Regions from separate parts of the Desulforamulus aquiferis genome, predicted to be linked through region 2. Evidence: predicted binding sites of a transcription regulator. Region 2 holds the regulator's gene; each other region holds the start of a gene.

Region 1 (3,285 bases), on a different contig from region 2:
AAATAAGACGCTGGCAGCTCAACTTTGCAGTGAATTTAAGGAGTTTTTTCCCGAGAACTCTGTGGAATATTTCGTTAGCTACTTTGATTATTACCAGCCCGAGGCCTATATTCCCCATACTGATACCTACATTGAGAAGGATTCCTCCCTTAATGATGAGATAGACAAGCTGAGGCACTCGGCCACCACCGCCCTGCTGGAGCGCAGGGATGTAATTATTGTGGCCAGTGTTTCCTGCATTTACGGCCTGGGTAATCCCGAGGCCTATCGGGATTTAGTTCTTTCTCTGCGGGTAGGCGGCACCTATGAAAGGGATGCCATCCTGCGTAAGCTGGTAGACATACAATATGAGCGCAACGACATCAACTTTAGCCGGGGGAAATTCCGGGTCAGGGGTGATGTTATTGAGATATTCCCGGCCAACGCCAGTGAGCGGGCCCTTAGGGTTGAGATGTTCGGGGATGAAGTGGAGCGGCTGTTAGAGGTGGATGTGCTTACAGGGGAAATCATTGGCCAGCGGCAGCATATAGCCGTTTTCCCGGCCAGTCACTTTGTAACCGATGAAGATAACATTAAGAAGGCCATTGCCGCCATTGAAATTGAATTGGAGCAGCGGCTAAAGGAGCTCAGGGCTGCAGAAAAACTTCTGGAGGCCCAGCGCTTGGAGCAGAGAACACGCTATGACCTGGAAATGATGGCAGAGGTGGGTTTCTGCTCGGGTATTGAGAACTACTCCCGCCACCTAACCGGACGGGCTCCGGGGGAAGCACCCTATACACTGCTGGACTTTTTTCCCGAGGATTGGCTGATAATTATTGATGAGTCCCATGTGGCGGTACCCCAGATTGGGGGTATGTACGAGGGTGACAGATCCCGAAAGACAGTCCTGGTGGAGCATGGCTTTCGCCTGCCCTCGGCCCTGGATAACCGTCCCCTTAAGTTCCCTGAGTTTGAGCATAAGGTAACCCAGGCGGTTTACGTATCGGCTACCCCCGGCAAATATGAGTTTGAGCATAGTACCCAGGTGGTGGAACAAATTATTAGGCCCACAGGGCTGGTGGACCCGGTTATTTCCGTAAGACCCACCAAGGGTCAGATTGATGACCTGTTGGGCGAAATAAGACTTAGGGTGGAGCGGGACGAGCGGGTGCTGGTTACAACTCTGACTAAGAAGATGGCGGAGGATTTAACGGATTATTTCAAGGAGCATGGCGTAAAGGTACGCTATCTCCACTCGGATATTGGCACCATTGAGCGTATGGAGATTTTACGGGATCTGCGGCTGGGTGAGTTTGACGTGCTGGTGGGCATTAACCTGCTGCGTGAGGGGCTTGATTTACCTGAGGTCAGTTTGGTGGCCATACTGGATGCCGATAAGGAAGGCTATCTCAGGTCAGAGCGCTCCCTGATTCAGACCATCGGCAGGGCAGCCCGAAATTCCGAGGGCACTGTGATTATGTATGCTGATAAAATGACTGACTCCATGAAAAAGGCCATGGGGGAAACAGAAAGACGCCGTAAAATACAAACCGAGTATAATATCAAGCATGGAATTACCCCGGAAACTGTTCGTAAGGCGGTAAGGGATATTATTGAGGCCACCAGGGCTGCGGAGGAGCAGGCACCCTATGTGGCCAAGCCTAAGACGGGTAAGCTTACAAAAACTGAGCTAAAGAAGCTCATTGCCAAGCTGGAGAAGGAAATGAAGGAATCTGCCCGCCATCTGGAATTTGAGAGGGCTGCCCAGCTTCGGGATGCCTTAATAGAACTGAGGCTGCAGTTAAGGGGAGATAAGGATATCAAACCAGCCATACCAGAGGTAGTAGAGTAACAGGACACGAGCACCCAGCAGGGTGCTTTGCTAATTATAGGTAGCTAAATCTTACAAAAACCGTACAAATGTTTGGTTTTCGTTGTATTTTAATCCCAGATAAAGTATATTAGGATCATTGATTTTAAGTAAATTAATAAACCAAAAAGGAGTAAGACCATGCAGGATAAGATTATGGTGCGGGGTGCCCGTGCCCATAACTTAAAAAACATAGATGTGGAAATTCCAAGGGACAAGCTGGTGGTTATCACCGGATTGTCCGGCTCAGGAAAATCCTCTCTGGCCTTTGACACCATATATGCCGAAGGGCAGCGCCGTTATGTGGAGTCCCTGTCTGCCTATGCCCGTCAGTTCCTGGGGCAGATGAATAAGCCCGATGTGGACTACATAGAGGGCTTGTCACCGGCCATTTCTATTGATCAAAAAACCACCAGCCATAACCCCCGCTCCACCGTAGGAACGGTCACTGAGATTTATGATTACCTTAGACTGCTTTTTGCCCGGGCAGGACGGGCCCATTGCCCCAATTGCGGCAAACCCATTGCCCAGCAAACAGTCCAGCAAATGGTGGACCAGCTTATGGAGATGCCCGAGGGCACAAAGCTTCAATTGCTGGCCCCTGTGGTCCGGGGTAAGAAGGGTGAGCATGTTAAGATCTTTGAAGATATTCGCAAGAATGGTTTTGTGAGGGTCAGGGTGGATGGGGAAATCTACGAGGTCACTGAGCCCCCTGAGCTGGATAAAAAGAAGAAGCACACCATTGAAATTGTGGTGGACAGAATTATCATTCGTCCTGGCAGTGAGAAGAGACTAGCCGATTCTATGGAGACAGCCCTCAAGCAGAGCGAGGGGGTTGTGGTGGCGGCAGTTGTGGATGGTGATGAGTTTACCTTTTCGGAAAATTTTGCTTGCATTGAATGCGGCATTAACATAAGTGAAATCAGCCCCAGGCTTTTTTCCTTTAACAGCCCCCATGGTGCTTGTCCCCAGTGTACTGGCCTAGGGATTTATCAAGAATTTGATCCCGATCTGATTATTCCTGACCGCACCAAGAGTGTTATGCAGGGGGCCATAGAGGGATGGCACAAGGGTCAAACTGCTGCCGGTTATTTAGCGGGAGTTGCAGAGAAATATGGCTTTAGCTTGGATACACCAGTTGAGGCTCTAGATCCAAAGCAGCTCAAATATATACTTTACGGCACCGGGAGTGAGAAGATTAATTTTAACTTCCGGGATGGCTATGGCAACATGCACAGGTATGTTGTGCCCTTTGAAGGGGTTATAGGCAACCTGTCCAGGCGTTATCGGGAGACCCAATCGGAAATGATGCGGGAAGAATTTGAGAAATACATGAGTGTTAAGCCCTGCCCGGGCTGCAAGGGGGCCCGCCTGAAGCCTGAGGCCCTGGCAGTGAGGGTGGGGGGTAAGAATATTTCTGAGGTTACCGCCCTTTC
Region 2 (3,285 bases):
GTTCCTGAAATACTCTAAGCATGTGTTTTAACTTGTAATGGATTAGGCTTTTTCTTTGCCTTTTTCATCAAAACAAAAAAAGCTGTTGAACCAATCAGCCAGCATATGATACCGGCTACGATGGAAGGGGCTAATAAATTCATATTCTTTATGGAAAGCCATGTTGCTAAAACACAGATTAATCCCCCACACATTCCGGCAATGGCCCCATAAGCTACCTCCGATGCCTCGGTGCGGCCCTTTTCTGATCCGGCAATGATTACTGCGGAAATCATTACCGCTGGGAAGGCTGCAAATATCCCTGCCAAGCTCTTCCAGGGAATTATTATTAATAAGATATAGCAAAGGGCTACAGCTGAGCCTCCTAAGACAAATCTCACTGACAAATCTATGATGTTTTTGCTCATGATCATTGCCCCCATCCAAGATAATTTATTGAAAAAAATATGATTAAGGATACCAGCATCCATATTGCCAAAGAGGATAATATCCCTTTCCAGTGCCCCTGTCTGATTATGAAATAGCTGGCTGCAACCGCACATATCATATTGGCAATCATTCCAACTACTGCACCCTTTGATATTGATTGGGCTGCCAGCAAAGCTTGTTCTCCTTGGAACTGCCAGACAGAACCTACTAAGGCAGCCAGGTAAACAGCAGGAAAAGCAGCAAATATGCCACCCACCTTCCCCCCCACAGACCTTGCCACAATGGTGGACATTACCACTGCTATGCCGCCAAAGGCAAATCTGAGTAATACCCCGGACATTGAAATTGCCTCCATCTGACATCACTCCAATTGTTTAAATATTAAAACAACATCTATAAAATACAAAACCCGGGGTAATTACCCCGGAAATCGGTTATTCCATCTTATGGTCTGACCTTTGGCTTTATTGTACTCCTGTGTATTTCATCAAGCAACATCTATTTGCTAATTATAATAAATAATTTCATTTAATTACGAACAAGTGTTTTGCATATTGCCACCAAGATGTTATAATATACCAAAAGAAAACTCAGCGACCTTGAAAGGTGTGAATAATATGCTTAATTCCAGAGAGGAATCAATATTAAATATTATCATAGAAAATGTAAAGCAAAAGGGCTATCCCCCATCAGTTAGGGAAATAGGTGAATCAGTAGGGCTAGCCTCAAGCTCCACTGTACATACATATTTGAAAAAATTAGAGCAAAAGGGTTATATTCGGAGAGATCCTACCAAACCAAGGGCAATTGAAATTATTACGGATCAAGATAAGTCAGTTGATTCTACTTCAACTAGCAAGGGCAAGTTTAATGATGATGAAGAGTTAATCACAGTACCTCTTTTAGGACAAATTGCTGCTGGCGTTCCCCTGCTGGCAGTAGAAAATTATGATGAAACCCTTACTCTCCCCAGAAGTTTTACAGGTTTTGGTGATTTTTTCATGTTAACGGTAAAGGGAGATAGTATGATTGAAGCAGGTATTTTTGAAGGGGATTTAGTGTTGGTAAGAAGGCAGGAAACAGTAAATAACGGTGAAATTGCTGTGGCTCTTCTTGAAGACGAGGCAACCCTTAAAAGATTCTATAAAGAAAAGAATATGATCCGACTCCAGCCAGAAAATAGTAATTTATCTCCTATCTATACTAAAAATGTAAAGGTACTTGGTAAAGCAGTTGGTTTGATTAGAAAAATATAAAAAAGAGGCCATTAGGCCTCTTTTCTTATTGTTCAGAGTTAGCTTGACAACCATTTTTAAAGTGAGGGCAGACACTGCACTGGTCAGCTAAGTCCTCCAGCACAAAACAGTATGTACCCTGCTCTTTCCAACATGGTTTACTGGTATTAGCCCCATCACCCTTGTTATTGTTCCCGGAGCAATGCTTTGTAGTCCAACAAGGATACATGCTAATTATTTGTAGGACTCCAGCAATGTTGAGACCCTTATCATTGATTAACATATGAATAAATTGCAGTCTCTTTACGTCATTATTGCTGTACAGACGTTGTTTATTTCGACGGGAGGGTTCTACCAAGCCATGTTTTTCCCAAATACGCAATGTTTCTGGGTGAACCTTTAAAAGTTCCGCAATAACTCCTATATTAAACATTGGTTGATCATCATTACGAAACAAATCTGTATCTCCTCTCATAACAATTTTTTATATTTATATACATTATAAAGTCTCCAAACCAAATTTGTAAATAAGCTAAATAACTCAAAAATCTTAAAAAAATATTAAATATCTTCAGCGCATGGGACAAACCTCGAATTTTTGTAGATTTTGCCGATTTTAGTGTGACTAATCAATATTAAACTTCAGTTCCAATAAAGGCGCATGCTGCTGGGCCCCATAGACATCAGTTTCACCTAAAGCCCCGGATGGTATTGGGCGGACTATAGTAGCCTTAATGGCATTAGCAGGTGCAAATTCCACAATGCTGATTACTTGTTCTTCGTTTATCCCATAAAGCTCAGCAATTTTCGACTCAGTAATTACTTTTTCTTTACAAGCTGCATTAAATATTTTTTTATCATTAAAGATTATATCCAGGGTTAATTCATAGGGACCAGAGTTTTTACTTCTTATTACAGAGGCTACCTCGGAAAGACTAATTAACTTCATGCTATTTCCCCTCTCCAAAGTTAATAATATCTATAGGAAATAAACTAAGTGGATTCTCGACTTCCATGAGATGGTATATATTGAAATTATAAACAGCTCCGCCCTTAAAATCAGATGGTGAGTAAGGGAAGGCCAAGTTTCCTGCAGTGGCTACTCGTCCAGGATAACCATAATGTAACATGGTAGACCTGGCAAAGGAACATATGGTATTGGCAATTTCTTGTGTCTCACCAACTGCCTCTATGATAATGCCTAGTTCATGGCTATTAATAACTTTCTCCGGCTCAAGTTGAGCCATTACACCGTTTTTACCATATATATTGAAGTTCAAATAATATTCATAGTTATACTTGCTAAAGTTATCCTGAACTCTCCCGCGAACTGCTTCAATTATATGCTCCATCTTAGAAATCATAATTGGGTCCCTGCACCCGGCTATGGAAACAGTTCGGTAGCCAACTTTTTTTGCTCCCTCTAACTTTATGGTGTATTTTTCATTTGCTATATATCTGCTCCCCGCCACCTTTACGGACCTCTCAGTTTCCTCGGTGAAGCTTGTTTCCCTCAAGTCCAAAACTCCCCCTGGACCCGGTAATAAATATGGATTAGTTTTTTCATACAAGGTGTGGGCAGCTACGGATGTTGGGGTGCACTTTCTTTCCGTAGTTAGTG
Region 3 (3,285 bases), on a different contig from region 2:
ACCTTACCGAGAATCGCATTGAGGTTCAGAACAGAGAAGATTTGATGCCCTATCTAGGTGGAGTCGGGGTGGCAACCAAGCTGTTTTCTGAATTGGTAAAACCAGAAAGGGATCCCCTTGATCCTGAGCAGCCAATAGTACTAGCCAATGGACCATTATCCACCATCTTTCCTGTGGTGACCAAAGTTGTAGCCATGTTTCGCTCCCCCCTTACGGGTGAGTGGGGAGAGAGTTATGCTGGTATGAGGCTGGCTCTGGCCATGAGGATGAGTGGCTTTCAGGCTATAGTAATAAAGGGAAGGGCCGGCAGGCCAACTTATCTTTCAATAGGCCACCAGGGGGTTAGGTTTAAGGATGCCTCGGCCCTATGGGGATTAACGGTCTCGGAAACAGGCAGCATATTACGAAATTTAGAGTCCGGCAGGGGTCACAGGAGCTGTATAAGGATTGGTCCTGCAGGGGAAAAGGGCGTTGCCTTTGCTAACGTCAATGTAGATACATACAGGCACTTTGGCCGCTTAGGTATTGGAGCCGCTTTCGGGGCTAAAAATCTTAAGGCTATTGTTATCCACGGTGAGCAGGAAGAGAGTATCAAGGATTTTGCCAAATACAATAAAATATATAAAGAGATTTACAACAAGGCTGTTAGCACCGATATTATGGATAAATATCATGGATTGGGTACAGCCATAAATGTAAATGGCTTAAATAATTTAAAAGGTTTACCCACCAGAAATCTGCAGCAAAGCTCCTTTGAGAATGCCCAGGCAATCAGTGGGGAAGCCTTTGCGGAGGAAAGTCTGGTAAGGAAAATGGCCTGTGCCGGTTGCCCTGTGGGGTGCATTCACATTGGCTTACATCGTAGAGAATTTGGACCTGGCTATGATTACGAATCCAAATCCCTCTCCTATGATCATGAGTTAATTTTTGCCCTGGGTTCTTTCCTAGGAATGTCCTCTCAAAGTAAAATATACGAACTCATTGATGCGGTGGAAGAACTGGGAATGGATGCTATCAGCGCCGGGGTATTGTTGGGTTGGGTTACTGAGGCCTTCCAACAGGGAAAGGTTACTGAAGAACAGCTGGGTGTTCGCCCTGAGTTTGACCAAGTGGAACCCTATTTGGAAATTCTGCAGGGAATGGTCAAGCAATCCAATGGGTTCTACCAAACCTTAGCAAAGGGTACCTTTGCAGCAGCAGCAAAATACGGCGGTCAGGAATATGCCATGACCCTGGCAAAAAATGAAATTGCCGGTTATCACACAGGCTACGCTAACATTCTGGGACAGGCCATTGGGGCAAGGCACAGTCATCTTGACAATGCAGGTTATTCAGTGGATCAAAAGCTTAAGGATAAATCACTGGCTGAGAAAGTGGAGGCATTGGTAAAGGAGGAGAAATGGAGAAATGTTTTAAACTGCCTTACCATATGCCTTTTTGCCAGGGAAATTTACCAAATAGAAACAGTAATTGCTGCCCTTGATTCCATTGGCATCGGGGTAACTAAAGAGGAATTAAACAAGCTTGGCGAGGAAATCTTTAATTTAAAACATCAAACAAGACTTAAATTAGGATTTGAAGTGGATAAGCTAGAGTTTCCCGAGCGTTTTTTCAAAACCACAAGCCTCACTGGAAAACTCAACAGAGAAGATATACACTTGATGCTGGAGGAGTATAAAGCTAAGGTAAACACATAATTATAAATTTAAAGAAGCCCCAAACTCTCCATTGAAAAGTGGAGAGTTTTATCATAGGCACTATATAGCAGCGAACACTTGTTTGTAGTTGGGCAGGCTGGTATAATATAATAAAATCTGGTAGTAAAAGTTACTTTATGAAGAAAGACTTGGGGTTGTGCTATGGATCTGAAAGAAAAGCTAAACGTACTATCGGCTGCAGCAAAATACGATGTTTCCTGTTCCTCCAGTGGAAGCAATAGAAAAGGCTCAAAGGGGGGGCTTGGCAATGCGGCAGCCTGTGGCATATGCCATAGTTGGTCTGACGATGGGAGATGTATCTCACTTCTTAAAATATTACTGACAAACATCTGTATATTCGATTGTGCTTACTGTGTTAACAGGCTGACCAATGATCTTCCCAGGGCTGCCTTCACCCCTGAAGAAGTGGCTGACTTAACAATAAATTTCTACCGGCGTAATTATATAGAAGGACTCTTTTTAAGCTCTGCTATCATGAGAAATCCCAACTATACAATGGAATTATTATTGACTGCGGTGAAGAAGTTAAGAAATGAGTATAGGTTTAACGGCTATATTCACCTTAAAGCTATACCTGGAGCAGATTGGAGATTAATAGCTGAAGCCGGCACCCTAGTAGATCGGATGAGTGTAAATATTGAGCTGCCTTCCAGCGAAGGGCTTAAGCTGTTAGCACCCCAAAAGAACAAAGACGCAATTATTAAGCCCATGGGCTTAATAGGAACACATATTGCTGAGGCCCAGGAGGAAAGAAAAATTTCCCATAAGGCACCTAGTTTTGTCCCTGCGGGACAGAGCACCCAGCTGATCATTGGGGCCACCCCAGACTCGGATTTAAAAATTGTAAAACTATCAGAAAACCTCTATAAAAGCTTTAACCTAAAAAGGGTATATTACTCAGCCTATGTTCCAGTTTCGACTAACCCCAAACTGCCTACCCTGGCCAACCCTCCACTCCAAAGGGAGCATAGATTATATCAGGCTGATTGGCTTATGAGGTTCTACGGTTTTGCAGCTGATGAAATATTAGACTCCAAAACTCCAAATTTGCACCTTGACTTAGATCCTAAATCCCATTGGGCCTTACGCAATCTGCAGTTTTTTCCCGTTGAAGTAAACAAGGCAGATTTTAGAACTATACTTCGCATACCTGGTATAGGTGTAAAATCCGCCCAGAAGATAATCTCAGCCCGAAGATTTCATTCCCTGGATTTTGATGACCTGAAAAAAATAGGCGTAGTGATGAAAAGGGCCAGGTATTTTATAACCTGCCGGGGTAAATATTTTGGAGAAGTACCCTTTAGGGAAGATACAATTTCACAGCGTTTACTGCCTAAACCAAAGCCAGCCCAGACATGGACACAGCTTTCTCTGTTTACTGAATGGGATAATCCTCCGGTTGAAGAACTCAAGGCCACAATTACAGGGGAGCTATAATTATGATCACGTATGTATATGATGATTCCTTTGAAGGATTAATGACCTGTATTTATGAGGCTTACTACAGAAGAGAGGAACCGGAGGCTATTGTTTCTAAAGATGACTTGCAGGAGGACTTATTCAGTAT

Evidence for each region. Region 2 encodes LexA, which represses DNA repair genes until DNA is damaged. Its sites were predicted from a motif close to CNAACANNTGTTNG; they were not measured.
Region 1: the regulator LexA is predicted to act here: its motif matches at 1,893-1,906, upstream of uvrA (excinuclease ABC subunit UvrA).
Region 3: the regulator LexA is predicted to act here: its motif matches at 1,769-1,782, upstream of P6N53_RS16075 (putative DNA modification/repair radical SAM protein).

Annotation. Positions count from the first base shown of each region.
Region 1 is NZ_JARPTC010000017.1:65,505-68,789, reverse strand. Features, by position in the region: gene uvrB (excinuclease ABC subunit UvrB) at 1-1,831, shown strand, start outside; gene uvrA (excinuclease ABC subunit UvrA) at 1,991-3,285, shown strand, end outside.
Region 2 is NZ_JARPTC010000013.1:44,262-47,546, forward strand. Features, by position in the region: gene P6N53_RS09180 (DUF3147 family protein) at 15-407, opposite strand; gene P6N53_RS09185 (DUF3147 family protein) at 410-769, opposite strand; gene lexA (transcriptional repressor LexA) at 1,047-1,685, shown strand; gene P6N53_RS09195 (MerR family transcriptional regulator) at 1,711-2,121, opposite strand; gene P6N53_RS09200 (DUF4387 domain-containing protein) at 2,290-2,613, opposite strand; gene P6N53_RS09205 (acyclic terpene utilization AtuA family protein) at 2,615-3,285, opposite strand, start outside.
Region 3 is NZ_JARPTC010000024.1:46,151-49,435, reverse strand. Features, by position in the region: gene P6N53_RS16080 (aldehyde ferredoxin oxidoreductase C-terminal domain-containing protein) at 1-1,697, shown strand, start outside; gene P6N53_RS16075 (putative DNA modification/repair radical SAM protein) at 1,860-3,155, shown strand; gene P6N53_RS16070 (TIGR03915 family putative DNA repair protein) at 3,158-3,285, shown strand, end outside.